3 regions of the Thermoanaerobacter uzonensis DSM 18761 genome follow, and region 1 is predicted to be linked to each of the others. Evidence: riboswitches for the same ligand, from Rfam matches in the RefSeq annotation. Region 1 holds a riboswitch; each other region holds the start of a gene.
The links. A riboswitch is a leader RNA that binds a small molecule or an ion and turns the genes downstream of it on or off. The one in region 1 is predicted to bind S-adenosylmethionine.

Region 1 (11,133 bases):
TGGCTTACAAACAATCCTGTCTTTGCTATTTCTAATCCTTGAAAAGTAGACATTTTCATCCCCCTATGCCTTTTTATCAATTAGGCTGGTGTATCTTTTTATATTGCCATTATTTTCATAAACGCCATCATCACTTTCTAATGCACTTGATATTGTTTGAATAGAATAATTTATATATTCTAACGCTTGCTCAATTAAAGCAACATTTAATTTGTTTCTTTCTTCAAGTTCTTTTAAAATATTCGTCAGATTGTATTTAATATCTTTTAGGTTTTCTGCTTCTTCTGAAGAAATTGATTCTATCAAGTCGGTCATTGTCATTTTGCCTTCTATATCAATCTTCTCCAATATATCCTCTCTTTGTTCTTCTAATTCCATAAGTTTTTTTATAAGTTGCTTCTCTATTTGAACTATTTCATCTAATTCTTTTACTTTTCCTGCAATTATAATATCAGTTTTTTTTATTGCTAAGTCTAATAAAACTTTGTAAATTTCTGTTTCTCCCCTTAATACATCTAGAAGCTTTTGGCTATTAGCCATTGCCAGCACACCCTTTTTAAATTTTTTTATTCAACAATATTCCCTTAAGAATAGCATCCGCCACATCTTCAGCTTTTACATTGTAAGTTCCTGCATTAAGCATTGACTTTATGTTTTCAATCTTTTGATTTTTAATCTTTTCAAATTCATTTGAACTTTGTGCAAGTTTAATTGCTTCTTCTGATATCTCAACTTTATCCTTCATTTCCGCTTCCTTGCTACTAACCTTTCCTACCGGATCCACTCGATAAAGTGACATCATTTTTTCAATATTATTATTATAAATTTTCATTTTTAACACCCCCGTACTACTAGTAATATCGACTTAATAATTCAAAAGTTTAATATAAAATCATTTTTTCTTTTTTTTGTTGTTTTCATAAACGTACAGCCTTTCTCCTGTTTGTTTTTCTTCTTCTTTGTCATCGGATTGAATCGAATAGCCTTTCATTAGTTCCTTAGCTAATTTGGTTTTGCACTCTTCACAAAACCTACCTGTAAGTATTGGTTTACCACATTTTTCGCACTTAAGACCTATATTGACGTTATTAGAGGTTAAAATAAGCCTGCCTTCCTTTAAAAAATCCATTATTTTCTTTATAGAAACCTGTGTATTTTGAGATATTTCCAGCATGGTAGCTGAAGGGTGAGCATCTAAATAATCACGCACTTTCATAAAATCTTCTTCATCCTGTCTATAACACTCTGGACATAAATCAATTCCTGTATACGTGTAAAGCCTTCCGCACCTTTTACAATTTCTTATTTCCATTTCTTTTCATCCCCTTTTTGATACTTCAAACTCCCCATCACATATTTTTGCCAGTTGCTACGGTAGCCACATATACTTCTTTTGCCCAATTTTCTTTTAAGACTTTGGCACACTCGTCCAAAGTAGCACCTGTTGTCAACACGTCGTCTACCAGTAGCGCATTTTTCCCAACAATAGTATCTTTGTAAGTCACTTTAAAAGCACCCTTTACGTTATCTATCCTCTCTTCTTTGTGCAAAGCAGTCTGTGTTGTTGTATTTCTCACTCTTCTTAAAGCTTTAGACATAAAAATATTCAACCGATAAGAAAGTTCTCTTGCCAAAAGTTCTGACTGATTGTAACCTCTTTCGTCAAGTCTAATTTTGTGAAGAGGAACAGGTACTATGACATCGATAGGCCAGTCCATTTTTTTAACTGCATCAGCCATATAGTCTGCAAAAAAAGGTGCTAATTCTCTTTCTTTGAAATATTTGAACCGCCCTATTAAGTCTTTTACAACACCATCGTATTCAAAAGGACTTATATTTTGTTTAAATTCATGGCCATGCTCTAAGCAATCAGGGCATGTTCCTTCATAGTCTATTGGTTTACCACAAATATTACACCTATTACCCTCAATAAATTTTAATGTACTTTTGCATTTGTCGCATAAATATCCTGTTTTTATAGCAGTTTTACAAATAATACAGGTTGTTTTTGGTGGAAATAAAAGGTCTAAAAAAATCATTTTTATTGCCCCTTATTGCAATTCACTTTTCTTTTATATTTTATATCGGCATTATTAAATTAAAATTAATTAAAAAATTATCATTTTACAGCAAATTTTCCTCTATTTTGTGTAAAATCGTAATTTAGTTTACATACAAAAGTGCTTTTTTAAGCCTTGAAAGGAGCCCTGAATATCTTTTTGAGATTTTATTGTTATCAATCATAAATTGCAAATATTTCTCTTGGCCCACCAAAATAACCAATTTTTTTGCCCTTGTAACGGCAGTGTACAAAAGGTTCCTTGTAAGTAGCATAGGGGGTCCATAAGTAATTGGCATTATGACAACAGGAAATTCACTGCCTTGGCTTTTGTGTACTGTTATAGCATAAGACAAATTCAGTTCATTCAAATCAGAAGAGTCATAAGTGACAAATTTTTCGTCGTCAAAATATACAGTCAATTCCTGTAATTCTTCGTCTATTGATTGAATTATTCCTATATCTCCATTAAACACTCCTTCTCCTTCTTCAGCGCCTTTTTTCCATTTTATCTTGTAGTTATTTTTTATTTGCATCACTTTATCCCCCACTCTGAAAACAAACTCCTTCAATATTTTTTCGGCTTTAGTTTTGTCGTGGGGATTTAATGCTTTTTGTAACTCCAAATTTAAATTGTGAACACCAATTATCCCTTTTCTCATGGGAGTGAGTACTTGAATATCATTAATAGGATGAAATCCATAAGCTTTAGGAAGTCTGTTTATAACAAGTTCCAATATGGTTTTTAATATATCCTCTTGGGTGTTGGCATTTATAAAAAAGAAATCGCTGTTTTTATCGTTATAGGTGGGATATTCTCCGTTATTTATCTTGTGAGCATTTACTACTATCAAGCTTTGCTTTTGTTGTCTAAAAATTTCTTTTAACCGTATCACTTTTACTATGCCACTGTCTATTATATCTCTTAGGACATTTCCAGCTCCAACAGATGGAAGCTGATCAGCATCCCCTACTAAAATCAGTTTTGCCCCTATAGGTAGGGCTTTTAATAAAGCATTCATAAGCAATATATCTACCATTGAAACTTCGTCAACTATTATAACGTCGTATTTTAATGGGTCTTTTTCATTTTTGTTAAAGCCCTTCCCTTCTTCCTCCGAATAAGTATATTCTAAAAGCCTATGAATAGTTTTTGCCTCTTTTCCAGTAGCTTCCGTTATCCTTTTTGCGGCTCTTCCTGTTGGGGCTGCAAGAGCCACTTTTTTACCAGCTTTTTCAAAAATACGTATTATACAATTTATTATCGTAGTCTTTCCTGTGCCTGGACCTCCCGTTATGACAACAACAGAATTTTTAATAGCTTCTTCTACAGCCAATTTTTGATTTTCTGCCAACAAAATACCTGTTTCTTTTTCAAAATTTCTAATTTCTTTTTGGACATCTATGCCTAAATCTTCATTTTCCATTAGTGTCATGTTAAACAATCTCTCTGCCGTGTGTAATTCAGCCATATAGTAAGGTATATAGTAAATTCCTACAGTATCATCTTCAAAAGTTTCAATATGTATTTTTTCATTTTGTACTAAAAGCACAAAAGAATCTTCTACTTCTTCTTCGCTTACTTCTAACAAACTTGCTGCTTCTTTTTTTAACAATTCTTTTGGCACATAGGTGTGACCATTTGCCGCATATTGCATCAAAACATATCGAGTACCAGAAGATATGCGATATAGAGAATGAGGGTCAACTCCTAGGCTCTCTGCTATTTTGTCTGCAGTTTTAAATCCTATTCCAAATATATCGTCAGCCAATCTGTAAGGGTTTTGCTTAATAATTTCAATCGCGTTGTTTCCGTATTCTTTATAAATCTTTATAGCCATTGCAGTAGAAATACCGTACCCCTGCAAAAATACCATCACTTCTTTTATGCCCTTTTGCATTTCATAAGCTTCACAAATTCTTTTTATTTTCTCATCGCTTAGACCTTTTATTTCTTTTAATCTTTCTGGTGCAGTTTCAATTATATTTAAAGAATCAACACCAAACTTTTTTACAATTTTTCTTGCTGTAATAGGACCTATTCCAGGAATTAACCCAGAAGATAAAAACTTTTCTATTCCCTCTAAAGTGGTGGGAGCCAAAGTTTCATAATTTAAAACCCTAATTTGCTCTCCGTAATCAGGATGTTCTACCCATTCTCCTTCAATTTTAATTCTTTCCCCAATGTTTACATAAGGCATATAACCTACAGCAGTGACTACTAAACCTTGGGTACTTAATTCTAAAACCGTATAACCATTTTGTTCATTTCTAAAAATTATTTCTTCAACTACACCTTCCATGTCAATCATAACCGATTCTCCTGTTTTAATTCTTTTCTTTATTTAATTTTACCTTATATTTAAAGCAAATTAAAGCCAATTCATTTCTTTTTTTCAATTTTTGTGGTATAATTAAAGGTAGCGAAGCGTTTACAAAGCATAAATTCTATGGCATTAAAAAAAGATATATAAAAAATGCCATAAGCCCGGGGTTACCCGGGCTTCAAATTTATATTCCTGCCAATTTTCTTAATATATCTACTTTGTCTGTTTTTTCCCATGAGAGGTCTAAGTCGTGTCTTCCAAAGTGGCCATAAGCTGCAACTTGTCTATAAATAGGTCTTCTCAAATCTAAATCCCTAATTATAGCTGCAGGTCTTAAATCAAAAACTTGTTTTACAATTTCCGAAATCTTTTCATCTGGTATCTTGCCTGTGCCAAAAGTATCAATACCTATTTCAAGAGGTGTAGCAACACCTATCGCATAAGCTAATTGCACTTCACACTTATTAGCAAGTCCTGCTGCCACAATATTTTTTGCCACATATCTTGCAGCATAACTTGCGGATCTATCAACTTTTGTAGGGTCTTTACCAGAAAAAGCTCCGCCCCCGTGCCTTGCATATCCGCCATATGTGTCTACAATAATTTTTCTTCCTGTAAGTCCACTATCACCTTGAGGTCCACCAATTACAAATCTCCCCGTTGGATTTACAAAAATTTTAGTCTTATCATCTATCATATTTTCAGGAATTATGGGTTTTATTACATGTTCAATAATATCTCTTTCAATAGCATCATGGTCAATCTCAGGTGCATGTTGAGCTGATACTACAACAGAATCTACCCTCACAGGCCTGTCATCTTCATACTCTACTGTTACTTGTGTTTTACCGTCTGGTCTTAAATAGCTTAATGTCCCATCTTTTCTAACTTCAGCCAGTCTTCTCGCAAGCTTGTGAGCCATCATTATAGGCATAGGCATTAATTCTTCTGTTTCATCACAAGCAAAGCCAAACATTAAGCCTTGATCTCCAGCACCAATAGCTTCAATTTCCGAATCTGAAAGTTCTCCTCTTTTAGCTTCTAATGCCTTGTCCACACCGAGGGCAATATCAGGAGATTGCTCATCAATAGAAGTGATAACTGCACAAGTGTCGGCGTCAAAACCGAATTTTGCTCTTGTGTAGCCAATCTCTTCTACTACTTTTCTCACTACTTTTGGTATATCTACATAGCACTGGGTAGTAATTTCCCCCATTACCATGACCAAACCAGTAGTCACAGCTGTTTCACAAGCAACTCTGGCATAGGGATCTTTTTTCAAAATTTCATCTAATATTGCGTCAGAAATCTGATCGCAGATTTTATCAGGATGTCCCTCAGTAACAGATTCAGATGTAAACAGTTTACGCATTTTATCTCTCTATTCCTCCTTAAAAACAAAATAAAACCCCTTCTAAAAGAAGAGGCACACACCCTCATCTTTCAGAAGCATGCTTCTGAGAGAATTAGCACCTTGTCCTATAGGACAGGTTGCCGGGTTTCATCGGGCTCTTTCCCTCCACCTCTCTTGATAAGAGCATGTTATTAAATTTTCTGATGTCTACTATAGCACACTTTATCTACTATGTCAAATATTTTTGCATCAAAAAAGAGCATGCCAAAACATGCTCTTTTTTGAAATTGTATTTAAAATGCTACAAATTTTTCTCCAGGAACTCCACATACAGGACATTTTTCTGGCAATACATCAACAGAGGTATATCCGCAAACAGGACATATGTAAACTTTTGATATCTTTATATCTTCTCCTTTTAATGCTGCTTCTTTTGCTTCAGTGTACAATTTTGCATGTATTTTTTCAGCCTCAATAGCATAATGTATGCTTTTTTTAGCTCCAGATTCCTCTTGAAGTTCTGCAACAGCATTATAAGCAGGATACATCTCTTCTACTTCAAAGGTTTCCCCTTCTATAGCTTTTTCAAGATTCTCTACTGTATTCCCTACTTCTCCAAGAGTTTTGTAGTGATTTGTAGCATGTACCAATTCAGCATAGGAAATAGCCCTGAAAAGTCTTGCAATATTAGGTTTGCCTTCTTTTTCAGCTACATCAGCAAAAATTTGATATCTCATGTGAGCTTGGCTCTCTCCTGCATAAGCTTCACTAAGGTTATGTCTTGTCATTTCTCTCATAAAAGATTCCTCCTTAATTAAATTTTTATTAATAAATAATTATTTTCTTTTTCAAATAATATTATACTACACTTTTTTACCATGTCAAGATATTTGAAGGAGAAAAATAAAAAAAGACCCTCCGGTCTTTTTTTCAATGGTGGAGGGAGATGGATTCGAACCATCGAAGGCGACAGCCAACAGATTTACAGTCTGCCCCCTTTGGCCACTTGGGTATCCCTCCACAATATTTAATTTTTGAAAATGGTGGTCGCAATAGGACTCGAACCTATGACCCCCTGCTTGTAAGGCAGGTGCTCTCCCAGCTGAGCTATACGACCACAATGGTCGGGATGGAGGGACTTGAACCCCCGACCCCATGCTCCCAAAGCACGTGCGCTACCAACTGCGCTACATCCCGACATCAGTGACGAAATAAATTATAATAGAAAAAATGAAATTTCACAATAGGCATAGAAGCTTAAAAATGGCCGTTTTATTGATTTATCGCTTTTAATCTTTAAATTTTTTAAGAATACGTCATATTTTAAACTTATTAATTTAAAATGTAAGTAAATAATTTCTTTAATTTCCCCTTCAAGCTGATAAGCTTACTGTTTCAACTTTATTTACGCGGCAAATAATAAATATTAACCAAATATTTATGTTTTTGTAATACACCTGTAATAATACGATGGTACAATTAACCTGAAAAGAAAACATACGTAAAATACAAAAAACACCAGGAGGGATACGATTGAGAATTAAAAAAATATTATCTTTATGCATCAGCTCTCTTCTACTATTTTTAGCTTTTCCAATGCAAAATGTAAAGGCCGATACATATACAATCCTTGAGGCAAAAGAATTTGCACAAAATTTAAGTAAAGGAGTAGTACATAAAAATATAATCTATTTTACGACTGAAGGATGGATAAACATTAACGTGTTAAAAGTGGACTTAACTGATAAATATACTGATGTATCAGTAATTTTCAATCCTACTGGCATAAAAGATAGAATGCCAGTGCGTGAAATGGCAAATTCTTATGGTGCTGTGGCTGCTGTGAACGGCGATTTCTTCGATACAAAAACAGGATTCGTAATAGGAGCAACAGTAAAAGATGGAAGGTTAATAACAGACCCTTCAAATGAGAGTAAACTGGCCACTTTCTCCATTGACGCAAATGGAGTTCCCTCTATAGAATATTGGTCAAAAAGTATGTCCGTTACTCTTCCAAACGGCACGAAACTTCCTCTTGCCGCAATAAATAAAATAAGCAATACTTTTGAGTATTTAGTAATGTACACAAGGGATTGGTTTACAACATCTCCGGGAGCAAATGAAAATGTACCTCAATTGGTAGAAGTCATTGTAGATGAAAATGACAGAGTATTAGAAGTGCGTCAAGGACAGCCTTCTGTCGAAATACCACAAGGCGGATATGTGTTGGCTGGTGCAGGTTATGTAGGTGAAAATTTACTCACTTTAAAGCCAGGAGATATAATACAAAAAGACATAAATACAAATCCTCCCTTTCAAAATCTCAAAATGGCTGTAAGTGGCGGCACAATCCTTGTAAAAGACGGAAAAATTGCGCCTTTCACTCATGAAATAAAAGGCTACACAGCACGAACAGCAATAGGCTATACTCAAGACAAAAAATATTTGATCATCGCCACTGTTGACGGTACTTCAAGCCGTGGAATGACACAAACAGAAATGGCAAATTTAATGATATCCTTAGGTGCATATGATGCTTTAAACTTAGACGGTGGCGGGTCAACACAAATGGCAATAAGACCAATAGGGGATACTGACGCTAAACTTGCAAATTATGCTCCTGAAGGCTATGAAAGAAAAGTAGCAAATGGAATAGGAATATTTAACACAGCTCCTAAGGGAAATCTATACGCTTTAAAATTAGAAGTATCAGATACTAACGTGTTTAAAGGACTTCACAGGACAATTACAGTTAAAGGATACGATGAAAATTACAATCCTGTCATAATTAATCCTGAAGAAGTTTTGTTTTCAGTAAGTGGAATTACTGGAGTATTTAGTGGTAATGCTTTTATGCCAACAAGCGTAGGAGAAGGTGTTATAACTGCAAGAGTAGGAAATGCTATTGGGACTATCAAAATAAATTCTCTTGACAAACCTGTAGACATACGATTTAATCCAGCTAATATAGTCGTTGATAAAAACAAAGCAGTACCCATAACAGTCACTGCAAAGAACATAAAAGGCTACAGAGCTTTAATAGAACCGCAAGATATTACTTGGGATGTTTATAACAACATTGGCAATATAGATAACAAGGGAGCATTTATATCCTCTAATTTTGATGCGAGTGGTGCACTTGTCGCAAATATACTGGGAGAAAAAGCCATTTTACCCGTTAGAGTAGGACAAGGTTCAGAATTTGACACGTCAATACTTCCTAAAGTTACAGAGTTTACACAAATAGACCCAGCTAACAAAGAAGCGCCTGTGAAAAATACTTCTAATTCTTTTAAATTTATGGTATTTGGTGATACAAAATACAATACCCTTTTGAAGTTGCAAATATCTTTAAAAGCGGCTGATATTGCAAACAAAGAATACCCCCTGGCTATATTTTTAGGAGATATAGATGAAAAAGTTTTAAATAATTTGAAAGTTAAATACATTACCACCAATGAGAAGTATGAGGTATATAATTATAACAATTCAACATTTATTGCCCTTAACAATCGCAGTGGAAGTCTTTTAAGTCCTGATAAAAACCAATGGACTTGGTTTAAAGAACAGCTCAGCAACGTAAAAGGAGATAACCTTTTTGTCATACTTCCTAAACCAGTATGGGGAAGTGATGGTTTTAAAGACGTAAAAGAAGCTACTTTATTTGAAGAGACTCTAAAAGAATTTAACAAAAATACAGGTAAAAATGTGTGGATTATATATAACAGCAAAAGCAAGTTTTACACTACTTTAAATGATGAAATAAGATACATCACAACTTATGGTACAGACGTAGAAGGCAATACAAATGACATATACAATGACTTTGGTTTTATTTCTGTAATGGTAAACAGCAAAGAAATAAACTATCAGTTTAAAAATCTTATAAATAAATAAATTTAACGAAATTTAAAACCCCTTCTAATTTTAAGGAGGGGTTTATTTTTTTGCAAAATATTCATTTGCTATTTCTACAAGGTACCTAACATCTTCAGAGGAAAGCTTATTTTTCAATATTTCCATTATTTTGTCATTATCCTTTTGTGTCAAGCCCTTCTGAGCTATTTTCATAATTTCGTTCATATCCTCTGCTCCTAATTTAAGGATAATATTCATTACTTTGATTTTTTGTAAAGGTTCCATCTCATTTTGCACTTGTAAAATCTTTTCTGGAGTAATTATTATGTTGTTATCGCCACTATTTTCCTCTTGCGTTTTTTTGTTATTTCCCAAATCATAAACTTCTCTGTTTTTTTGTTTAAGCAGGTCCTCTAATATTTTCTCTTTAAAAATCCTTACTTTCCTGGCGTTTTCACTTCTTTGATTTCTTTTTGCCATTTCTTTTTCTTCTTTATCTACTTTATCTACTCTTGAACTGGCAGTTTGCTCTTCTTCACAAACCCTCTCATTTTCTTTCGTAAGCTGGATTTCATTTTTATCCCGCAAATTTTGTTGAGAGAAATAAATAGGTTCTTCAAACTTTGTCTTCAACATAAACATAGTAGTAAAAAGAGCAATCACAACAATCAAAACCAAATATAATCCTAGTCTCTTCAATATCAGTCATTCCTTTCAATTAATATTGCATATTCTTATTATTGCTTGCCATAAAAATTTTAATTCAACTTATTTGTAAAGGAGGCTATTTATAGATGGATGAATTAAGGCTTAAATATGACGACTCAAATGCAATTTATTTTATATCAAATTTTTTAAGTACATATTTAAGTCCTAATTCAATTTTTTTATGTATTGGCACAGACAAATTTATAAGTGATTCCTTAGGACCTATCGTGGGAAATCTGTTATCAAAATCACTTCCACCAACCTACTTTGTTTACGGCACCTTAAAATCTCCAATCCACGCTATGAACCTAGAAGAGAATATGAAATACATAAAAAAGAAGCATCCTAACAGTAAAATTATAGCTATAGATGCTTCTTTAGGAGACAAAGAAAGTATAGGAAAAATCTCAATAAAAAAAGCCCCACTGTACCCTGGAAAAGGTGTGGGGAAAATGCTGCCTCCTGTTGGAGATATTTCAATAGTAGGTATTGTCGATGTATATGACTCAATTCCTCTAAACTCAGTAAGATTAGGATTTGTATTTGACATAGCCGAAGTAATTGCCAAAAGCATCCAATTGTCCTTGAAATACTGAATTCACTTAAGTTTTAATGGAATAGAAACGAGGTTTTGTACAGAACCATCTTTAGGGCTTAAAGAGAAGACCTGAAGAATACCGTTTTGAGGCTCTTTTAAAGGTTTATAAGAGATTATAGCTTCAAAATCTCCCCAAGAAGGAGCAGCAGCAGTAGCTTGTACAAAAGTCTCACTTATGACATTCCCACCGCTGCCAACAAGCCTTATATTTACATTTCCCTCAAATACT
Region 2 (11,133 bases), on a different contig from region 1:
CATTTAGTAAAGAGACAAAGTAGGAGAGAAGGACAGCAATTGAAAGATTTATCTTTGTAGAAATCCTGAAAAAAGCCAAAGTTATAATCATTATAGGAGCTAAAAACAAGAAAAAGTTTATTTTATAATTTTTCAAAATTATAGCTGCAAGATTGTCAAAAGTGTAAGGCGAAGAAATATTAATGTGAAGACTTAAAAGATAGTATAATAAACCAGTTAATACAAAAGTAGGAATCGCAGTTTTAAAAAGAGATTTAAGTACATTGTATTGTCCAATTTCTGCCATATCTGACAGAAGAATAACATTTCCTGCAAGGGGAGAAGTCCTATCTCCTATAAAAGAACCGGATATTACTGCACCAGCAACTATTGGAAGAGAATAGCCAAAGCCATGGGCTAGTCCCATTATTACTATTCCAATAGTACTAGCGGTTCCTACGGCTGTACCTAAAATCATTGAGATAATAGAGGTTGTGATAAAAGACACCAACAAAAAAGCTTGTGGTTTTAAAAAGTGGGAGGCGTAGTAAATAAGAGCAGGAAGGGTTCCATTTTGTTTCCACAAGGCAACGAGGGCTCCTATCAAAAGGAGTATAATCATCACATTTATACCTTTTTTAATTCCTTTAATTGACATATTGATAAGTTCTTGAGGCGAAAAACCGTTTATCAAAACAATAGCAAAGGTTATTATATAGCTTATAAAAAGCGGTATATAGGGAGGTTGGTTAAACACTAATACCATTGTCATAGTTATGGCTAAAATTAACAAAAAAGTTATGAGTGAGATTCTAAATTTGTTTTCCATTTTTCACTGCTCCTTTTAGTAATGAAGAAGTTATTTATAAGGTATTACGTGAATTTCTATATTTTTTGCTTTTTTAATTAACTTTATAACAGTAGAACCTCTAAAAAAGGTTTGTAGTCTTGACCTTTGAGAATGCCCTATTATTATTTGTGTAATGTGCATTTGCTTTGCAAATTTTAAAAGTTCATCAGACACGCTTTTTCCTGTCAATGTGTAGACTTCTGCCCCTAATTGTTTTGCTAACATAAAATGGCTTTCTAAAACTTCTTTATCTTTTTCAGTAAGTTTAGGTGCAAGAAAATGTGTACAGTTTACATATACTACTACCCAATCACATTTGAATCTTCTTGCTCTCCTTGCACCCCTTCTTATAAGCTTTTTAGATAGTGGGTTTGGTGTTATGCACACCATTATTTTTTCATTTGTTTCCCATGTATCAGTTATTCCATGCTCTTTCATATATTCTTCTAATTCTATATCTACTTCTTCGGCGGTAAGTCTTAGCATTAACTCTCTTAAAGCATTTAAATTTCCTTTTCTAAAAAAGTTAGATAGACACTCATTGACCTTGCTTACTGGATAAATATCTCCTCTTTTTAATCGATTAAGCAAAGCATCAGGAGTCAAATCTACAGCAACAATTTCATCTGCGTTATCGACTATGCTGTCAGGGATTGTTTCTCTTACAGCAACACCTGTGATTTGTTGAATAACGTCATTTAAACTTTCTAAATGTTGGATGTTAAGTGTTGTAATTACATTTATTCCATGACTTAAAATTTCTTCTACATCTTCATATCTTTTTTTGTGTTTAGAGCCAGGTGCATTTGTATGCGCTAATTCATCTATCAAAACTACTTCTGGTTTACGAGCAATTATGGCGTCGGTATCCATTTCTTCTAATATCATGCCGTGGTATTCAATTTTTTTTCGAGGGATTATTTCTAAATTTCCTATTTGGGCTTCTGTCTCTTTTCTTCCATGAGTTTCCACATAACCTATTACTACATCTTGACCTCTTTTAAGACGCCTGTTGCCTTCATTGAGCATTGCATAAGTTTTTCCAACACCAGGAGCATATCCTAAGAATATTTTTAATTTTCCTCGCTGTTGTTTTTTTATAATTTCTAAAGCTTCTTCAGGAGTTAACCTCCTAAAACCTTCACTCATTAAATTTACACGCCCTCCACAGTTTAATTATATCTTTGTTTGAGTATAGTGATTTCATACAACTATAATAATATGAATCTTATTAAAAATCAATAAAAAAAGAGAGCAATCGCTCTCTCATATTTTTTCAAACATATCTTTTCCTACCCCGCAGTCAGGACAAACCCAATCGTCAGGCAATTCTTCAAAAGGAGTTCCTGGTTCAATTCCTTGTGATGGGTCTCCTTCTTCTGGATCATAGATGTACCCACATACTGTGCATTGCCACTTTTCCATAAAAAATACCCCCTTGATATTTTCCTTTATTATAGCAGAAATTAGTAAAGAAAATCAAGGGGAAGGCAAAAGGATATTAACAGGTCGTAGCTGAAGTTCCAAGGTACTCACTGACAATTTTCATAGCGCAGAATTTTCCGCACATACTGCAAGTTTTGGCTGTAGATATGTTTTTATTGACGCGATATTTAAAAGCTTTATCAGGGTCTATAGAAAGCTTTATTTGCTCATTCCAGTTTAAGGCTTTTCTGGCTTTAGCCATAGTTAAATCTTTTTCTTTAGCACCTTTTACGCCTTTTGCGATATCTGCGGCATGGGCAGCTATTTTTGCTGCAATAACGCCTTCTTTGACATCTTCTTTGTCTGGAAGTCCGAGATGTTCAGCGGGTGTAACATAGCAAAGGAAATCAGCACCAGAAGCTGCTGCAATTGCTCCTCCGATTGCAGAAGTTATGTGGTCATAACCAGGAGCTATATCAGTCACAATAGGACCAAGCACATAAAAAGGAGCGTTGTGACAAAGTTGTTTTTGAAGTTTTACATTTGCTTCAATTTGGTCAATTGGCACATGCCCAGGTCCTTCTACCATAACTTGAACTCCTGCCTCTCGAGATTTCTTTACCAATTCGCCAAGGATTATAAGTTCTTGAATTTGTGCTGCGTCTGTAGCATCTTCAAGACAACCTGGACGCAGTCCATCTCCTAAGCTTAGAGTTATGTCATATTTTTTAGCAATATCAAGGAGTCTATCAAAATGTTTATACAAAGGATTTTCTTTGTTGTTATGGAGCATCCAAGCAATTGTAAAGGAGCCACCGCGGCTTACTATATCCATCACTCGGCCGTTGTCTTTAAGCTTTTTCAATGATTCAAATGTTAGACCACAGTGGACTGTAATAAAATCAACCCCGTCTTTTGCTTGTTCTTCTATAACTTCAAAAATGAATTCTTCAGGCATAGCTACAATGCTACCGTATTTGGATATAGATTCTACAGCTGCTTGATACATGGGGACAGTTCCTACAGGGACAGGGGAATTTTCAAGTATTTTTCTACGAGATTGGTTAATGTCACCTCCTGTGCTTAAATCCATTACCGCATCTGCTCCAGCTTTTACAGCAACATTTAATTTTTCAATTTCTTTGTCAATTTCAGTGTATGCATCAGAGGTTCCTATATTGGCATTTATTTTTGTCGATAAACCCCTTCCTATCCCTTTGGGAATGAGGTTTTTGTGGTTAATGTTTGATGGTATTACTATTTCTCCTTTTTTAACTCCTTCTAAAATAAATTCTTCGTCTACTCCTTCATACTCTGCGACTGTTTTCATCTCTTTTGTGACAATGCCTGAAAGGGCGTATTCCAATTGTGTCATAATAAAAACCTCCTTAAAAAATAAATAAACCATGGGGATTATAGCCATGGTGGATGACCACATCCCTACGCAGGTACTAACCTAACAGGTTCAATGGGTTAAAAGGCAACACCTTTTTCTCAGCCGCTTATGCCGGCACCCCATGTGGCAAATATTAAATTTTTATAATCGATAGGGTATAAATATTCTAGAATATTATTATACCACTAAAAAAAATCGGCGTATATTAAAATTTAGAAAAAATTTAAGAAAGAGTACAAAAAAAGTTCTTGACTTTACAGTTTCAAAGTGATAACATAGATTACAACATGTAAAATTGAATATAAATATTACACACAAACCTCTTATCAAGAGTGGTGGAGGGACTGGCCCGATGAAACCCGGCAACCGGCATTTATATGCGTCTGGTGCCAAATCCTGCAGGTTAGGGTGTCTAACCTGAGAGATGAGAGGAGTGGCGGATTATTAGGCCCTCTTCTCATTGAGAAGAGGGCCTAAAAATTTATTTGGAGGTGTGACATGAAAATAAAAATCGGATTATTAGGACTTGGTACAGTAGGAACAGGAGTATATAAATTGATAACTTCAAGAGGAGGTCATATAAGGGAGAGCACAGGGGTTTATCCTGAGATAAAGAAGATACTGGTGAAAAATCTCAATAAGCCAAGGAAAGTGAAAGTAGAGGGACTACTTACCCAAAATGCTGAAGAAATTTTGAAAGATAAAGAGATAAAAATAATCATTGAAGCAATAGGAGGCATTTCTCCAGCTTACGAATATGTGAAGGAGGCTTTGGCTTCAGGGAAGCATGTAATCACTGCAAATAAAGAATTGATAGCTAAGCATGGAGAAGAATTAAATGAAATAGCAGAAAAGAATAGAGTATTTCTAAAATGTGAGGCAAGTGTAGGTGGGGCTATACCTATACTGCATCAAATTGATAGATTAAAAATTACAGATGAAATAGATTTTGTAGGCGGTATAATAAATGGCACTACTAATTATATTCTCACTAAAATGACTACTGAAGGCAGAAGTTATAAAGAAGCACTTAAAGAAGCCCAGCAATTAGGATATGCAGAAGCAAATCCCGATTATGACGTAAAAGGCTTTGATGCCCTTTATAAACTTGCTATATTAATGAGGAAAGTGTTCAATATAAACGTGCCAGTAAATTCTATAACCAGAAAAGGAATAGACGAAATCACGACTCAAGATTTAAATTACATCAATAAGTGGGGATATAAAATAAAATTATTTGCCTGGGGCAAAAAAGTCAAAGATGGCATCTTTGCAGGAGTGGAACCAGTTTTAGTCGAAGAAAATAATATTTTGTCAAGGATAAACGACGTAAATAATGCTATCATACTTAGAGGGGATAGTTTTGGTGAATATGTTTTTGTAGGAAAAGGTGCTGGAGAACTTCCTACAGGGGATGCTGTAGTGGCAGATTTAATTGATATATTGTTAAACTATGATATCAAAGATAATAAGAGGATAGACTTTCTTCCAATTCGTCAGGGAAGTTTTACAGATACTTTTTATATAAGGCTTGAAACTCATAAAGAAAATATTTTAAGTTTGAAAAAAGTTTTAAAGTTTTTAAAAGAACAAAAAGTATCAATTGTGGAATCTTCCTATGAAAACGGCACATTTACAGCTATTGTTAAAATGAAGAAAAGTGTTGAGACATTTACAGAAAAATTAGAAAAAATAACCGAGATAAAAACTATTTTTAAAGTTTTGCAAGAGGATATAACAGAAGAAGTAAGTAAATTTGAGGATTTTGTAGAAGTGATTTAAAAAATTTTGTGAAAGGAGTTATAAGTATGTCTAAAAAATATGGTTTTTCAACTTTGGCAATTCATGAAGGATGGGAGTCTGACCCAACTACGGGAGCTGTAGCTCTTCCTATATATCAAACTTCTTCCTTTGCTTTTAAAAGTACTAAGCACGCTGCAGACCTCTTTGCCTTAAAAGAAGAAGGGTATATATATACTCGAATGATGAACCCCACAGTTGACGTTTTTGAAAAGAGAATAGCTGCATTAGAAGGTGGGGTAGGTGCCCTTGCTGTATCTTCAGGTCAAGCAGCTATAACGCTGGCAGTTACTAATATCGCAGGAGTAGGAGACGAGATTGTATCTTCTACCAATCTTTATGGAGGGACTTATAACCTTTTTGCGACTACTTTGAAAAAGTTTGGTATAAATTTTAAGTTTGTGGACCCCAGCAATCCTGAAAACTTTAAAAGTCAAATAATAGATAAGACAAAAGCTTTGTACGTTGAGACTATTGGCAATCCAAAAATTGACGTGGCTGACATTGAAAAAATAGCAGAAATTGCCCACACTGCAGGAATTCCTCTCATTGTAGATAATACTTTTGCAACTCCTTACCTTGCACGGCCTATCGAGTTTGGGGCTGATATAGTGGTACATTCGGCGACTAAATTTATAGGTGGTCATGGGACTTCTATAGGTGGAGTTATAGTAGATTCTGGAAAATTTAATTGGGACAATGGAAAGTTTCCAGAACTTACAGAACCAGATCCAAGTTATCATGGTATAAGGTATGTAAAAGATGTAGGTGAAGCAGCTTATATTGTAAAAGCGAGGGTGCAGCTTTTAAGGGATTTGGGTACTGCTTTGAGTCCATTTAATGCATTTTTATTCGCACAAGGATTAGAGACTTTATCTCTTAGGATGGAAAGGCACAGTCAAAATGCTTTAAAAGTTGCAGAGTTTTTAGCTTCTCATCCCTACGTTTCGTGGGTAAATTATCCAGGACTTAAATCAAGTCCCTATTATGCTTTGGCACAAAAGTATTTGACAAGAGGGCAAGGAGGAGTTTTGACTTTTGGCATAAAAGGTGGATTAAAAGCAGGCATTAAATTTATAGAGAGTTTAAAATTATTTACTCATCTTGCTAATATAGGGGATGCAAAGTCTTTGGTTATACATCCAGCCAGCACGACCCATCAGCAGTTATCAAAAGAAGAACAGTTAGCTTCTGGTGTTACGGAGGATATGATAAGACTTTCTGTAGGGCTTGAGGATATAGAAGATATATTAGAAGACCTTGATAATGCCCTTTATGCATCGCAAAAATAGATAAGGAAAGGTTGATGTAAATGATAGTTGAGGAAAAAAAGGTTACACTAAAAGGGAAAAATATATTCACTACAGAAAGTGGATATAGCTTTGATGAACTTACTATTGTTTATGAAACTTATGGGAAATTAAATAAAGAAAAAAATAATGTGATACTTGTGGAACACGCTTTAAGTGGCAGTGCCCATGCAGCAGGTGTACATCCTGGGAAAAAAAATATTGGCTGGTGGGACCCTTTAATTGGTCCGGGCAAGTATATTGATACAGATAAGTATTTTGTCATATGCTCTAACTTTCTTGGCAGTTGTTATGGAACGACAGGACCTTCTTCTATAGACCCTAAAACAGGGAAACCTTACGGTTTAAGGTTTCCAAAAATTAATATAAGAGACATGGTGAGAGTGCAGAAACTTCTTCTAGATTATCTTGGCATAGACCGAATAAAAGTCGGTATTGGAGGGTCTATGGGAGGAATGCAGGCTTTAGAGTGGGCAGTGACATACCCGGATTTAGTGGATAAATCTATTGTCATAGCTGCTGATTATAAGCTTACTCCTCTTAATATTGCGTATAATCATGTAGGAATACAATGCATACTAAATGACCCACATTTTTACGGTGGTGATTACTACGATAAGCCCCATAAACCTGATAAAGGATTGAGCACTGCCAGAATGCTAGGAATGATAACCTACAAAAGTGGTGATTTATTTGACTATAGATTTGATAGGTTAAGAGATGAAAACAATTTTGAAGTGGAAAATTACCTCAACTATCATGGTTTGTCTTTTATAAACAGGTTTGATGCAAATTCATATTTATATATTTTATGGGCTATGAATGAACATGACATTACGAAGCCTTATGGTTCTTTGAAGATGGCACTTAAAAGGATTAAAGCGGAAATACTCATGATAGGGATAGATACAGATATGATTTTTCCTTCTAAGTACATGAGGGATTTCATTAAAAAACTTAATGCTTCAGGAGGACGTGGCAAATTTGAAGAAATATCTTCAATGCAAGGTCATGACTCTTTTTTGGTGGATATAGATAAGATTGGACCTATTATTTCGGATTTTATAGAAGAAACATACAATAAAGAAATGGTTTGTGTATAATTGTAAAAGAACAGTCCCTTTTAAAAGGGGGTTGTTCTTTTTTATGCTTTATTAATGTTATAATTAATATATCGGAATTTTAAAAAGAGGTGATTTTGATGTCAAAAAAAGAAATAAAGCTTGGTTTTGTAGGGCTTGGCTTTATTGGGACAATCCATTCTATAGCTTGTTTTTCAATGCCTTTAATATTTAAAAATCTTCCTTTTGAAGTGAGACTTGGACCTGTGTACAAAAATAACATAGAAGATATACCACACTTTTTTGAAAAAGGTGTAAAAAGTATTGAAGAAATGCTGGAAAAGGGCGACCTTGATGCTGTTGACATATGTACCCCTAATTACCTTCATTATGAACAGGCGATGAAAGTGATAGAAAAAGGTATTCCATTATATCTTGAGAAGCCAATAGGAGTTAACGGCAAAGAAGCCTATGAAATAATGGAAAAGGCAAAAGAAAAAAGGATAATACATCAAACAGCTTTAATGTATAGGTTTATGCCTGCTGTGAACCAGGCAAAAGACATGATAAAAAATGGAGAGATAGGTGAAATTTTAAATTTTAAGGCGTTGATGCTTCATTCGGGCTATATGGACCCTAAAAGGCCTATGTCATGGAAAATGAAAAAAGCTACTTCTGGTGGTGGAGCAATAGTTGACATGGGGATACACCTTGTGGATGCAGTGAGATTTATGATGGGAGAAATAAAGTCTTTAAGAGTAAATTCTAAGACATATTTTATAAAAAGGCCTGTATCCCAAAATTCTGAAATTTATGAGGAAGTAGATGTAGATGACTGGACAAATGTAGAAGTGGAAATGGAAAATGGAGGATGGGGAAGCATCGAAGCCTCAAGGATATCTCCTGACCTTGAGGAGGAGACTCGATTTGAAATATACGGTACAAAGGGCTCAATAAAAATATCTACAAAACATCCTCGTTATGCTGTATTATATAAAAAGCAAGAGAATGTCCAAATAATTGGCGATTACGATAAAAAAAGCAAATTTAGCGAGTATGTGGAGTCAATATATCCTACAGAAAAGTATTCTCTTGGATGGATGGTAGATTTACACATGGCAAGCCTTATAAATTTTTTTACAAATATAGTAAAGGATAAAATTGTATTTAGTGAGACACCCACTTTTGAGGAAGCCTACAAAGACCAGGTTATTTTGGATAAAATATTATTATCAGCTGAAAATAATGGGAAAGTTATTAGTAATCTAAAAGATTAGTTGTCAATATATTATTCAATCAATAAGATAGGGGTAGTAATAAGATGAAAATTACAGTAAAAAAAGAGTTTTTGAAGAGAATGGAGCAATTACTTAAAGAAGAGTATGAAGATTTTTTAAAGGAATATGACAAAAAGCCTCAAAAAGGCTTAAGAGTGAATACATTAAAAATCGGTGTAGAAGAGTTTAAAAAAATTGTTCCTTTTGAGATAACCCCAATTCCTTGGTGCCCAACTGGGTTTTATTATGATAAAGAAGAAAAGGCGGGCAACCATTTGTACCATATTTTAGGACTTTACTATATTCAAGAACCGACAGCGATGGCAGTTGTGGAGGTGTTAGACCCTAAACCGGGGGAAAAGATTCTCGATGTAAGTGCAGCGCCAGGAGGTAAAACCACCCACATAGCTACGAAAATTGGCGATGAAGGAATAATTGTTGCTAATGAAATAGATAAAAAGAGAATAAAAGCACTGGTGGAAAATGTAGAGAGAATGGGAATAAGAAATATTGTCATAACAAATGAAACTCCTGAAAAGTTGGCTACCGCATTTGAAGGATATTTTGATAAAATTTTGGTAGATGCTCCTTGTTCGGGAGAGGGAATGTTTAGAAAAGACCCTACAGCAAGGAAGATTTGGTCTTTAAATAATGTCATAAGTTGTTCTATTACACAGAGAAATATTTTGCGAAGTGTAGCTCCTTTATTAAAAAAGGGAGGCATTTTGGTTTATTCTACCTGTACTTTTGCTCCTGAAGAGGATGAAGGAGTTATAAAAAAATTTTTAGAAGAACATCCTGAATTTGAAATTGAAGAAAGTGAGATTAGCAAATTCTTTGACATAGGGCATCCCGAATGGGTTGAAGGCCCTGAAGATTTAAAAAAATGCATGAGATTATGGCCACATAAGGTGAGAGGAGAAGGTCACTTTATTGCGAAACTGAGAAAAAAAGAGGAAGAAGAGCCAGACTCTAGATTTAAAAAAACAAAAGGCAGAAGAAAGCAAAAAGAATTACAACTATTTTACGATTTTGCTGATAAATATCTTAATTTAGACTTAGATAATCTAAATATTGAAGTGCATAATGATTCTGTTTATCATGTACCAGAGGGTTTACCGGATTTGAATAATATAAAGGTATACAGATACGGTTGGCAGTTAGGAGTGCTTAAGAAAAACAGGTTTGAGCCTTCTCATTGGTTGGCAATGGGGATTAAAACTTTCCAAGCTAAAAGACTTTTGGAACTTGAAAGAGAACAAAAGGAAAAATATTTAAAAGGTGAAACTTTTGAATTGGACTTAGAAGACGGCTGGATTTTTTTTACTATAGAAGGGTTTCCTGCGGGATGGGGCAGAATTGCAAAAGGGGTAGTTAAAAATTATTATCCTAAGTGGCTTAGAGATATAGAGGCATGGGGTGAATGAATTGATTAGGTGTTTATTATATTCGCAACAAGAAATTTCAAGCATTACCTCTAATACTATTATGGTGGTAATAAAAGCCTAAATATTACGGGCTTTTATTTTTTTATGCTTTAAAATTTCAAACTTGAGGGAATAATATTTTTAGCACTAAATTGCAGTGAGGGAGTTGACATACTATGGAGTATGTGTTGATAGGAGCTATCTTGATTTTAATAGCTGCGTTTGTTGTACATTTTTCAAAAAAGCCTACATGGGGTAAGGAAGATTCTATAGGAGATTTTGACGATATCATTTTAAATTCGGAAGAAATGGAAAAGCATGCAGCAGAAATAGCGCAGAATCACAACATAATGAAGAGAACTAAATTATCCTATTTGCTAATTCCGCGGATGAATAAAAACTACAATTACATAAAGAATGTTTACAGAAATTTGAACAGCATTTTAAAAGAAGAGGATGTCTATATTTCTCAAGAAGAGGAGTGGTTGTTAGATAACTTTTATATAATTGAAGAGCAAGTTAAGGAAATAAGAAGAAGTTTGTCAAAAAGTTATTATTCAGGACTTCCAGGGATTAAAAATGGCTTATTCAAGGGTTACCCAAGAATA
Region 3 (11,133 bases), on a different contig from region 1:
TGTTGTTCTTTCTCTTTGACCTCCTCTTTTTGCTTTTTCCCATATATATTCAGATAATTCACACTGCCTTTATCTTTATTTAGTAAAACCATTGAAGCCCTCAAAGTGTCCATCATGGCTTCATCGCAGGGATTTATAATAGCAGTAGTAAGCCCATAAGATGCTGCCATTGCTAAAAAAGTAGAGTTTATCAACCTTCTTTCAGGTAAACCAAAGGAAACATTGCTAAGTCCTACAACAGTATTTGCTCCTAACTCTTCTTTAGCCAATTTTATCGCTTCTAAAGTCTCAATTGCAGCCTCCTGCTCAGAAGAAACCGTCAGCACAATACAATCTATCAATATGTCCTCTTTAGGTATGCCATACTCTTCCGCTTTTTTTATAATTTTTTCCGCATTTTCAATTCTTTCATGCCTATCTTTGGGAAGCCCTTTATCTCCTACAGTAAGTCCTACAACACAAGCTCCGTATTTTTTAACAATAGGAAGCACTTCTTTTAAACTTTCCTCTTTTGCACTTACAGAGTTGATTATGGGTCTACCTCTTAAAATTCTTATAGTTTTTTCTATCGCTTTAATATTAGTGCTATCTATTTGAAGAGGAAGGTCTACTACATTTTGTATTTCAGAAACTACCTTGGGAAGTAATTGCTCCTCATCTATTCCTGGTACCCCTACATTTACATCCAATATTTCTGCTCCACATTTTTGCTGTTTTATAGCTTCCTCTACTGCTAAACCTACATCTCCGGCCAAAAAAGCCTCACTTAACTTCTTCTTCCCAGTTGGATTAATACGCTCCCCTATAACCCTTAAAGGATAATTTTCACCTATGAAAACTGTTTTTGTATTAGAAGCTACAGCTGTAAATTTGTTTACTTTAACTTTTGGCTTTAAATCTTTTACAGCCTCTTTAACAAGTTTTATATAGTGAGGAGTAGTACCGCAGCACCCCCCAACTATAGAGGCACCTTTTTCAACAAGAGAAGGAAAGAAACTAGCAAATTCTTCTGGTTTTAAGTCATAAACTGTTTTGCCGTCTCTAATCACAGGCATACCTGCATTAGGTTGTGCAATAATAGGTATGCGAGAAACTTGAGACATTTTTTCCACTACACTTACCATTTTATCGGGACCTGTCGAGCAGTTAACGCCAATGGCATCTAATCCTAATCCTTGTAAACTAACTACTACAGTTATAGGGTCTGACCCCATGAGAGTCCTTCCATCTTCTTGAAAAGTCATTGTACATATAACTTTCATGTTTGAATTCTCTTTAGCAGCAAGAATGGCAGCTTTTGCCTCCAGCATATCTGACATTGTTTCAATTAAAACAATATCTGCTCCTGCACTTTCTGCAGCTATAACTACTTCTTTAAAAACATCATAAGCCTCATCAAAAGTCATGTCTCCATAGGGGGTCAAAAGCTCGCCAATAGGTCCTATAGAAAGTGCAACGGGTTTATCTTTGGAAGCTTCTTTAGCTATTTTAACTGCTTGAGTGACAATATTGAAAACCTCATTTTCTAGTCCATATTTTGCTAATTTTATCCTGTTAGCCCCAAATGTATTTGTTTCAATTACATCCGCTCCTGCTTCTATATAGGACTTGTGGATATCAAATACTACTTCTGGATGGGTTATATTCATATATTCGGGACACTCTCCCGTTTTTAAACCCCTCTCTTGAAGTTGTGTTCCCATTGCTCCATCAAAAACAATCACTCTATTTGAAAGTTCTTTAAAAATGTCTAACATTTTTTACCTCCATTTAATTCATTTGTACTTTATTTTCTTTAAAATCACAGGCCAAATCATCAACTCTTGAAATTATTTCCAACACAGCATCTGTACTTCCTAAAGGCATAATGTGAATTCCCCCAACTTCACTGCGTATCCGTTTTATAAACTCTACAGCTATGTTTATTCCTTCTTCTTTTCCTCCATCCTTTAGCCTTTCTAAAACTTTTTCTGGAATATCTATACCTGGCACTTTTTCATTTAAATTGACTGCCATTTTATAGCTTTTAAGAGGTAATATGCCTACCAAAAGTGGTACATTGAAATTTTTAATCTTTTCAATAAACTTAAATAAAATATCTTCATCATAAACTGGTTGTGTTTGAATAAACTCTGCCCCTGCTTCTATCTTAACTTTAAGCTTTTCTATGGCCTCTTCTCTTAAATCACTTGGATTTGCAGTAGTACCTGCACAAAATTCTGTTGGTGAATCTAATTTATTGCCATTGTAATCATAACCTCTATTAAAGGCACTGATAATCTTTAAAAGCCCAATAGAATCTACATCGTATACCCCCTTAGCTTGAGGAGTATCACCATGGGAGGGGTCGTCTCCTGTCAAAGCTAATATATTTCTTACCCCTAATGCATAAGCTCCAAGGAGTTCAGACTGAAGCCCAATTAAATTTCTGTCTCTACAGGTCAAATGAAAAATAGTTTCAATGTTTAAGTGGTCTTGCAAGAGGTGAGCTACTGCTATGGGACTCATTCGCATATTCGCCATAGGAGAATCCGTTATATTTAAGGCATCTACAATGCCTTTTAATTTTCTCGCTTCTTCAATAGTTTTCGTTATATCTACCCCTTTTGGCGTAGAAATTTCTGCTGTCACAACAAACTTCCTTTTCTTAAGTTTAGTACACAAATTTTCATTTTTCAACATCTACATCGCCTCCATTTCTAAAAATAAAAAAGTCTCTTCGCCAAAAGAAGAGACACTAATACTCTCTCATCTTTCAGCGAAACGCTGCTGGAATTGGCACCAAGACGCATATAAAATGCCGGTTGCCGGGTTTCATCGGGCCAGTCCCTCCACCACTCTCGATAAGAGATTTTAAAGTATTAAATTGTTAAACTATTTAAGCTATATGATACTATGGATTAACTCCTATGTCAATAGAAATTTTTTTGTCCCTCTCTAAAGATTTTGCAGGCTTTTAACTTTTTTAAAATAAATCTGTAAATTTTTTATATTATTTGCTATACTATAATTGTAAAGAATACAAATTTTCGAGAAAGGAATGTTTTTCATGTTCTCATCTCTTATTTTTGGTATCCTTTCTATTGGATCAATTATACTTTATGGTTTAATCTGGTGGAAAATTTTTGATAAAACTGGTTATGGAGGAGCATATGGCCTTTTGATGTTTATACCTATTGTGAATTTTATAATGCTTTTAGTATTAGCATTCACTGAGTGGCCCGTACATAGATATAAAAATTATTGAGCAATAACACTGCTTTTATTTTTAATACTTGTGCAACCACTTGCATAATGATTTTTTTAATATTATAATATACTTAACACTTGAAAAATGAGGAGGTTTAATATGAGTAATGAAAAATTGCCAAAAGTAGCCTATTTCTGCATGGAATACGGCTTACAATCAGATTTCAAACTATACGCAGGTGGTCTTGGCATTTTAGCAGGAGACCATCTAAAAGCCGCAAAAGAATTAGGTATGCCTTTAGTAGGAATAGGCATACTGTGGAAACAAGGTTATACAGAACAACATATCGGTGAAGACGGATACCCTTATGATGCTTATCGCAATTACACACGCAAATACGACTTTTTAAAGGACACAGGAGTAAAGGTAAAAGTAAAAATAAGAAACAAAGATGTATACTGCAAAGTATGGTTGGTAGACAGCTTTGACAATGCACCTTTGTATTTGCTTGACACAGATATACCAGAAAATGGAGATAGATGGATAACAGGTCAACTTTATGGATGGTTTGGCGAAGAAAGAGTCGCACAAGAAATAGTGTTAGGCATTGGCGGAGTAAGAGCTTTAAGAGCTTTGGGAATTGATGTAGATGTTTATCATTTTAACGAAGGGCATGCAGTATTAGCAGCCATTGAGCTTATAAGAGAGAAAATGGAAAATCAAAATATGAGCTTTGAAGAGGCGTGGAAAGCTACAAGAGAAGAAGTAGTATTTACAACCCATACCCCTGTTAAAGAAGGAAACGAATCTCACGATTTAGAACTTCTTATGTACATGGGCGCAAACAATGGTCTTTCAATTGAGCAAATGGCTCAAATCGGTGGTGTTCCTTTTAATATGACAGTCGCAGGTTTGAGACTTTCTCGCATTGCAAACGGTGTCTCAAAACTTCACGGGCAAACTGCAAACAAAATGTGGCAACATGTTGACAACAAAGCACCTATAATCTCCATAACCAATGGTATTGACAGAAACACTTGGGTAGATAAAAGGATAATAGAAGCCTACAACAAAGGTGAAGGACTCCTACAAACTCATAATATTTTGAAACAAGACTTAATTGATTTTGTATATCAAAGGACAGGAGTTAAATTGGACACTGACAAGCTTTTGATAGGTTTTTCAAGGAGAGCTGCTCCTTACAAAAGAAGCGACCTTATATTTACCAATGACGAAGTTATAGGTGATTATTTAAGGTCTAAAAAAATTCAAATGGTATTTTCAGGAAAAGGTCATCCATTAGATGACGTGGGTAAAAAAATTGTCGCAAAATTAATAGACATGACAAAGAAATATCCTGAAAGCGTAGTATTCCTAGAAGATTACGACATGACAATAGGAAAAATGCTTACTCGAGGCGCTGATGTGTGGTTAAACAATCCAAGAAGACCATTAGAGGCCAGTGGTACCTCCGGCATGAAAGCCGCCATGAACGGAGTGCTAAATTTAAGTATTTTAGATGGATGGTGGCCAGAAGCTTGTATAGACGGAGTAAATGGCTGGCAATTTGGAGATGGTTTTGAGTCTGACAACATAGAAGAATTAGACAAACACGACCTCGAAGCACTTTATAACGTCCTTTTAAATAAAGTAGTTCCAACCTACTACAACGATAAAGCGAAATGGGAAAATATGATGAGAGAAAGTATAAGGACGACTTATGAAGCTTTCTCAGCTAATAGAATGTTAAAAGAATACTACGATTTAATGTACACAAAAAAATAAGTTAACCCCTATTTAAAAAGGCCGCGCAATTGCCCGGCCTTTAATTTATTTTCCCAATCTTTTTTCTAACAATTCTTTTTCTTTTTCATATCCTGGTTTTCCTAAAAGTGCAAACATATTTTTCTTGTAAGCCTCTACTCCTGGTTGGTCAAATGGATTAACCCCATTTATATATCCGCTTATAGCACAAGCCATTTCAAAGAAATATACCAAATTACCAAAGTAATAAGGTGATATTTCCGGAATATTTACCACGAAGTTAGGAACATTTCCATCTGTATGAGCCAATAATGTACCTTCAAAAGCCTTTTTATTGACAAAATCTATAGTTTTTCCTGCTAAAAAGTTAAGCCCATCTATATTGTCCTTGTCTTCATTTATAACTATATCTTTAACAGGTTTTTCAACATTTAAAACTGTTTCAAAAATATTTCTGCTTCCCTCTTGTATAAACTGCCCCATTGAGTGTAAATCTGTCGTAAAATCTACTGAAGCAGGATAAATTCCCTTATTGTCTTTACCTTCACTTTCTCCAAAAAGCTGTTTCCACCATTCAGAGAAATAGTGAAGCTTTGGCTCATAATTTACAAGTATTTCTATAGCTTTGCCTTTTCTGTACAAAATATTTCTCAAAATTGCATACTGCATGCTTATATTTTCATTAAGGTTGTCTTTAGTATAGACTGTTGAAGCATCGTAAGCACCTTGCATCATATCGTCTATGCTAATGCCTGCTACTGCTATTGGTAGAAGGCCTACAGCTGTCAAAACTGAGTATCTTCCTCCAACATCATCAGGAATTACAAATGTTTCATATCCTTCTTCATCAGCTAATTTTTTTAAAGCTCCTTTCGCTCTATCTGTTGTCACATATATTCTCGATTTAGCCCCTTCTTTTCCATATTTTTTCTCAAGGAAATCTCTAAAAACCCTAAAAGCTATCGCAGGCTCTGTGGTAGTACCAGATTTAGATATTACATTTATAGAAACATCTTTGCCTTCTATAAGTTCAAGTAAATCACTTAAATATGTAGAACTTATGCTGTTTCCAGCAAAATAAATCTCCGGCGTATTCCTCTTACCTTTTGGCAATAAATTATAGAAGGAATGAGAAAGCATTTCAATTGCCGCTCTTGCCCCTAAATAAGACCCACCTATACCTATAACTACAAGCACATCAGAATCTGATTGAATCTTCTCTGCTGCTTTTTTAATGTGTTCAAACTCTGCCTTATCATAATCTTTGGGAAGACTTACCCATCCTAAAAAGTCATTCCCTTGAGCATTTTTATTAAGCACCATATCAAGAGATAACTTTGCATGCCTTTCCATATATTCAATTTCTTTTTCACTTACAAATTGCAATGCTTTTGAATAATCAAAACCTATCAATTTCCTCATATGTAAACCTCCATTCTTTATTTACATACTCATATTTTATATCATAAATCTATCTTATTCAAGTTTTTCAAAAGTATGTATAAGTTTACTTAGCTTTATTTTTATACAGTATTAAATTTTTGTCAATCTTTTTGGAATTTTTACTTTATGGGATATAATATAAAGAGGAGGTGCGAAATTATGGAGGCATTAGAGGCTTTAAAAAAGAGAAGAAGTATAAGGAAATACATAGATAAACCTATTCCAAAAGAAATACTAGAAGACATAATAGACTGCGCAAGGCTTGCTCCCAGTGGAAATAACGCACAGCCCTGGCATTTCGTCGTTATAACAGACAAAGAAAGACTTAAATTCATAGCAGAAAAAGCTACATATGGAAAATTTATTAAAGATGCAGGAGCTTGTGTCATCGTCTATTGCGATAGAAATAACAGACATCACTTAGAAGATGGTTCAGCAGCAACAGAAAATATATTACTCGCAGCTACTGCCTACGGCATAGGTTCCTGTTGGGTAGCGGGGTATAACAGAACCTACGAAAAAGAAATAAACGAATACCTCAAAATTCCTGACAGCTTAAGAATGATTTCTATTATATCATTAGGATATCCCGCAGAAGAGCCTCAACCAAAATATAAAAAATCTTTATCTGAAGTTTTACATTGGGAAAAATTTTAAATGATGGAGGTTTTCTATATGTCAAAAGTAGTGGAGAGATTTTTAAAATATATAAAATATCATACAACATCGAATGAAAGTTCCTCAAGTTATCCTAGCACTGAAGGTCAATTAATATTTTCAAAAGAATTAGCAAATGAGCTTGAAGAAATAGGCCTTAAAGAGGTAAATGTAGATGAAAACGGTTATGTTACGGCTTTACTTCCTTCAAATACTGACAAAAAACTCCCTACAGTAGGATTTATAGCTCATATGGACACAAGTCCTGACATGTGCGGCAAAGATGTAAAGCCTCAGATAATAGAAAATTATGATGGCAAAGATATAATCTTAAACAAAGAAAAAAACATAGTATTATCTCCTACTGAATTTCCAGAGCTCAAAAATTACATAGGAAAAACTTTAATCACCACAGACGGAACAACTCTTTTAGGGGCTGATGATAAAGCAGGAATTGCAGAAATAATAACAGCTATGGAATATTTAATAAATCATCCTGAAATAAAGCATGGCAATATAAAAGTAACCTTCACACCTGATGAAGAAATTGGTAGGGGTGTAGACAAATTTGATGTAAAAAAATTTAATTGTGATTTTGCTTATACTGTAGATGGTGGTGGAATTGGAGAAATAGAATACGAAAATTTCAATGCTGCCAGTGCTAAAATCAAAATTAATGGCAGAAATGTGCATCCAGGAACCGCAAAAGGAAAAATGAAAAACTCCATTTTGATTGGAATAGAACTCCAAAATATGTTACCTGAACATGAAACTCCTGCCCATACTGAAGGATATGAAGGTTTTTATCATTTGAACAATTTTGAAGGCAATGTAGAACAAACTAAAATGTATTATATTATCAGAGATTTTAATAAGCAAACTTTTTTAGATAAAAAAGAATACCTAAAAAGCATTGTAGAAACATTAAATAAAAAATACGGTGAAGGCACACTAGAGCTTGAACTTAAAGACCAGTATTACAATATGAGAGAAATAATTGAAAAGCATATGCACATAGTCGATACAGCATTAGAAGCAATGAAATTAGTAGGAGTGGAACCTAAAATAGTGCCTATAAGAGGAGGCACTGATGGAGCAAGATTAAGCTATATGGGGCTTCCAACACCTAATTTATTCACAGGAGGGCATAATTTTCACGGTAAATATGAATTTATACCGACATATGCAATGGAAAAAGCAGTCGAAGTTATAATAAAAATAATTGAGCTTTATGCACAAAAATAAAGGATGGTCAAAAACTATCTCTTCAGACTGTAGACAAACTTTCGTAAAGGAGATATTTTGTATAAGGAGTGACTTGTGACAAAGCGGCAACAAAACTTAGCAAGACCAAAGGTGGAGGCAGGGCCGAAGCCATGGATGGCGGAGGCGGTCACCTTAAGGCATGGATGCCACCTGACGGGGTACCCTGCCGGAACCTGAAGGTCGAGTATTTTCATTTATCAAAAATTGAAGTTTGGCTAATAGCGTAAGATTTAATTCCCCTTTCTTTTATTACATCATTTTCAGCCAATTTGCTACACAACAGTGGAGAATTCACATCATATTGCTTTACATTTTCTTTTATAGAACTTATATTGCTGTTTGCATAGCAATAAATACAACCATGCAAACAAGTATCATAAGCACCAACATCGACGCTTTCAGCGCAACCACAAAGCTTCCTCTGATTTTTATCTTTTCCTACATTAAGCTTTTTCCCCGAAAGTTCCGCTATTAAATCCGGATCTATACATCTTGCATGCTCTACACCATAGGAAGATAAATCCAATTCTTCTGCACAAGTCTCAAGTTTAATTGAGTGCTCTTTCGCTATTTCATAAAATCTATATGTAATTTCTAACTTCTGTTCTTTATTTATCTCATAAGCACCTATCTTTTCTAAATTCTTACGCATTTTAGGATAAAAGGTCACAAAACTAATGATACATTTTGAAGTGTAACCGTAAAGTTCAGACATTATTTCCTTAAAGCTTTTTACATGGTATTCTATATCAAATTCGGGAATTAAAATAATAGGGTCATAACGCCAAATTACCCTCTCTTTCCCTATTTTGCTAGACAGCTTTTTAAAAACTTCAATTATATGTGATTTTTCTGGCACATTCCTCTCTATTCTTTTATCATAGGGATTTAAAGTAAATAAAAAATAATAAGCATAGTCCTCTATCAAATGCAATTTCGGTATCATTTTTTCTGGATTTTTTGTCCAAAACACAATGCCATCTACTGCATCTTTCTTTAAAGAGACTTTACTGACTTGATGAAAATTAAAAGGATTCCTCACCAAAACATAGCCTTCCTCAATTCTTTTAAAAAACCAATCGCTATAAAAAGCCGGAATATCCGTTCTCCTGCTTGCACTTATTATCAAGATGTATTCTCCTTTCAAAAAAAGAGAAATTGACATGTTCATTTTTACTTTAACATCAATGACAATTCATGTCAATTTCTCCGTTTTTGAATTAACTTTCTTTGTTAAGTTTGTACTCTATTGAATCAACAAGGGCTCTCCAACTGGCCTCAATAATATCTGTAGAAACCCCAATTGTGCTCCAAGAATCTTTTCCGTCTGTCGACTCTATTATAACTCTAACTTTAGCAGCAGTTGCAGAATTAGAATCTAAAACCCTCACTTTATAATCTGTCAACCTCATCTCTTTTATCTGTGGGTAAAATCTCTCCAATACTCTTCTTACAGCATTATCAAGAGCATGCACTGGACCGTCTCCATCTGCAGCAGCTATTTCTTCCACTCCATCTACTTCCACCTTTATAATTGCAAAAGAATTAACACTATTAACAGAGGGTTCATTTACAATAACTTTGAACTCTTTTAAATTAAATGCTGGTTTATATTTTCCAAGAACCTTTCTTATCAAAAGTTCTAAAGAGCCTCCTGCATTTTCATATTGATACCCCAAATACTCCATTTCTTTTAATTTGTCGAGAATTAATTTTGTTTCAGGTGAATCTTTTGTGATTGTCGGGTCCATCTCGTTTATAGCATTTAAAACTGCCCCTCTTCCGGCAACTTCAGAAATCAAAAAGGTTCTGCTATTTCCCACTAAAGAAGGATCAATCAGTTCATAAGAGTAAGTATTTTTATTTACAGCATCAGCATGCATCCCTGCTTTATGGGCAAATGCGTTTTTCCCCACATAAGGCGCTCTTTCATCGTGAGTGATATTTGCAATTTCACTTACAAACCTCGCTAAATGAGTCAATTGTTTCAGATTTTCATCAGGCACACATTTATATCCCATAAGTAATTGCAAATTCGGTATCAAGGTACATAAATTCGCATTGCCACATCTTTCACCATAACCGTTTATTGTACCTTGTACTTGTATTGCCCCTGCTTGTACAGCCATTATAGAATCTGCGACAGCCATTCCGTTATCATTATGACAGTGTATTCCTACTTCTGTATTAAATTTATCCACAACAGTTTTTGTTATTTCATAAACTTCCATAGGAAAAGTTCCGCCTTTTGTATCACACAAGCATACACTGTCTGCACCCGCTTCTAATGCTACTTCTAATGTCTTTAAAGCATACTCTGGATTTTGTTTGTAACCATCAAAAAAATGCTCTGCATCAAATATAACTGACTTACCTTTGTCTTTGAAAAATTTTACTGTATCATAAATCATTTTTAAGTTTTCTTCTAAAGCAGTTTTCAAAATTTCTGTAACTTGAAAGTCCCATGACTTGCCAAAAATAGTTACTACCTCTGTGTCAGCATTTAAAAGGGAAATCACATTAGCATCCTCTTCGGTAGTTGTATTCGCTCTTCTTGTGCTGCCAAAAGCGATTAATTTAGCATTTTTTAACTTAATATTTTTAACTCTTTCAAAAAATTCAATATCTTTAGGATTAGACCCAGGATTACCTGCCTCAATATAGGTTACACCAAACTCATCAAGAACTTTAACTATCTTTAATTTATCTTCCACAGTAAAAGATATACCTTGTCCTTGAACTCCATCTCTTAATGTTGTGTCGTATATCCGTATACTCTTCACAATGCATCCCCCTTTATACCTTTTTTATGT

Region 2: linked by a shared signal. The riboswitch ahead of BUB32_RS05325 (homoserine dehydrogenase) and the one ahead of metK (methionine adenosyltransferase) in region 1 are both predicted to bind S-adenosylmethionine.
Region 3: linked by a shared signal. The riboswitch ahead of BUB32_RS05790 (methylenetetrahydrofolate reductase) and the one ahead of metK (methionine adenosyltransferase) in region 1 are both predicted to bind S-adenosylmethionine.

The regions. Positions count from the first base shown of each region.
Region 1 is NZ_FQUR01000007.1:109,892-121,024, reverse strand. It holds gene flgK (flagellar hook-associated protein FlgK) at 1-53, opposite strand, end outside; gene BUB32_RS02295 (flagellar protein FlgN) at 64-540, opposite strand; gene BUB32_RS02290 (flagellar biosynthesis anti-sigma factor FlgM) at 557-832, opposite strand; gene BUB32_RS02285 (TIGR03826 family flagellar region protein) at 893-1,312, opposite strand; gene BUB32_RS02280 (ComF family protein) at 1,350-2,039, opposite strand; gene recD2 (SF1B family DNA helicase RecD2) at 2,164-4,371, opposite strand; gene metK (methionine adenosyltransferase) at 4,571-5,758, opposite strand; SAM riboswitch class I at 5,820-5,924, opposite strand; gene BUB32_RS02265 (rubrerythrin family protein) at 6,034-6,537, opposite strand; tRNA gene BUB32_RS02260 (tRNA-Tyr) at 6,675-6,760, opposite strand; tRNA gene BUB32_RS02255 (tRNA-Val) at 6,782-6,857, opposite strand; tRNA gene BUB32_RS02250 (tRNA-Pro) at 6,862-6,937, opposite strand; gene BUB32_RS02245 (phosphodiester glycosidase family protein) at 7,274-9,637, shown strand; gene BUB32_RS02240 (hypothetical protein) at 9,680-10,297, opposite strand; gene yyaC (spore protease YyaC) at 10,393-10,902, shown strand; gene BUB32_RS02230 (Gmad2 immunoglobulin-like domain-containing protein) at 10,905-11,133, opposite strand, start outside.
Region 2 is NZ_FQUR01000009.1:142,960-154,092, reverse strand. It holds gene BUB32_RS05345 (Na+/H+ antiporter NhaC family protein) at 1-808, opposite strand, end outside; gene BUB32_RS05340 (universal stress protein) at 839-1,978, opposite strand; gene rd (rubredoxin) at 2,096-2,254, opposite strand; gene thiC (phosphomethylpyrimidine synthase ThiC) at 2,331-3,629, opposite strand; TPP riboswitch at 3,675-3,782, opposite strand; SAM riboswitch class I at 3,971-4,081, shown strand; gene BUB32_RS05325 (homoserine dehydrogenase) at 4,149-5,432, shown strand; gene BUB32_RS05320 (homocysteine synthase) at 5,459-6,742, shown strand; gene metX (homoserine O-acetyltransferase MetX) at 6,763-7,863, shown strand; gene BUB32_RS05310 (Gfo/Idh/MocA family protein) at 7,962-9,098, shown strand; gene BUB32_RS05305 (RsmF rRNA methyltransferase first C-terminal domain-containing protein) at 9,143-10,525, shown strand; gene BUB32_RS05300 (GH36-type glycosyl hydrolase domain-containing protein) at 10,702-11,133, shown strand, end outside.
Region 3 is NZ_FQUR01000010.1:3,637-14,769, reverse strand. It holds gene BUB32_RS05795 (homocysteine S-methyltransferase family protein) at 1-1,757, opposite strand, end outside; gene BUB32_RS05790 (methylenetetrahydrofolate reductase) at 1,771-2,682, opposite strand; SAM riboswitch class I at 2,746-2,850, opposite strand; gene glgP (alpha-glucan family phosphorylase) at 3,350-4,975, shown strand; gene BUB32_RS05775 (glucose-6-phosphate isomerase) at 5,021-6,376, opposite strand; gene BUB32_RS05770 (nitroreductase family protein) at 6,557-7,054, shown strand; gene pepT (peptidase T) at 7,073-8,299, shown strand; gene BUB32_RS05760 (DUF1848 domain-containing protein) at 8,511-9,449, opposite strand; gene cimA (citramalate synthase) at 9,541-11,103, opposite strand.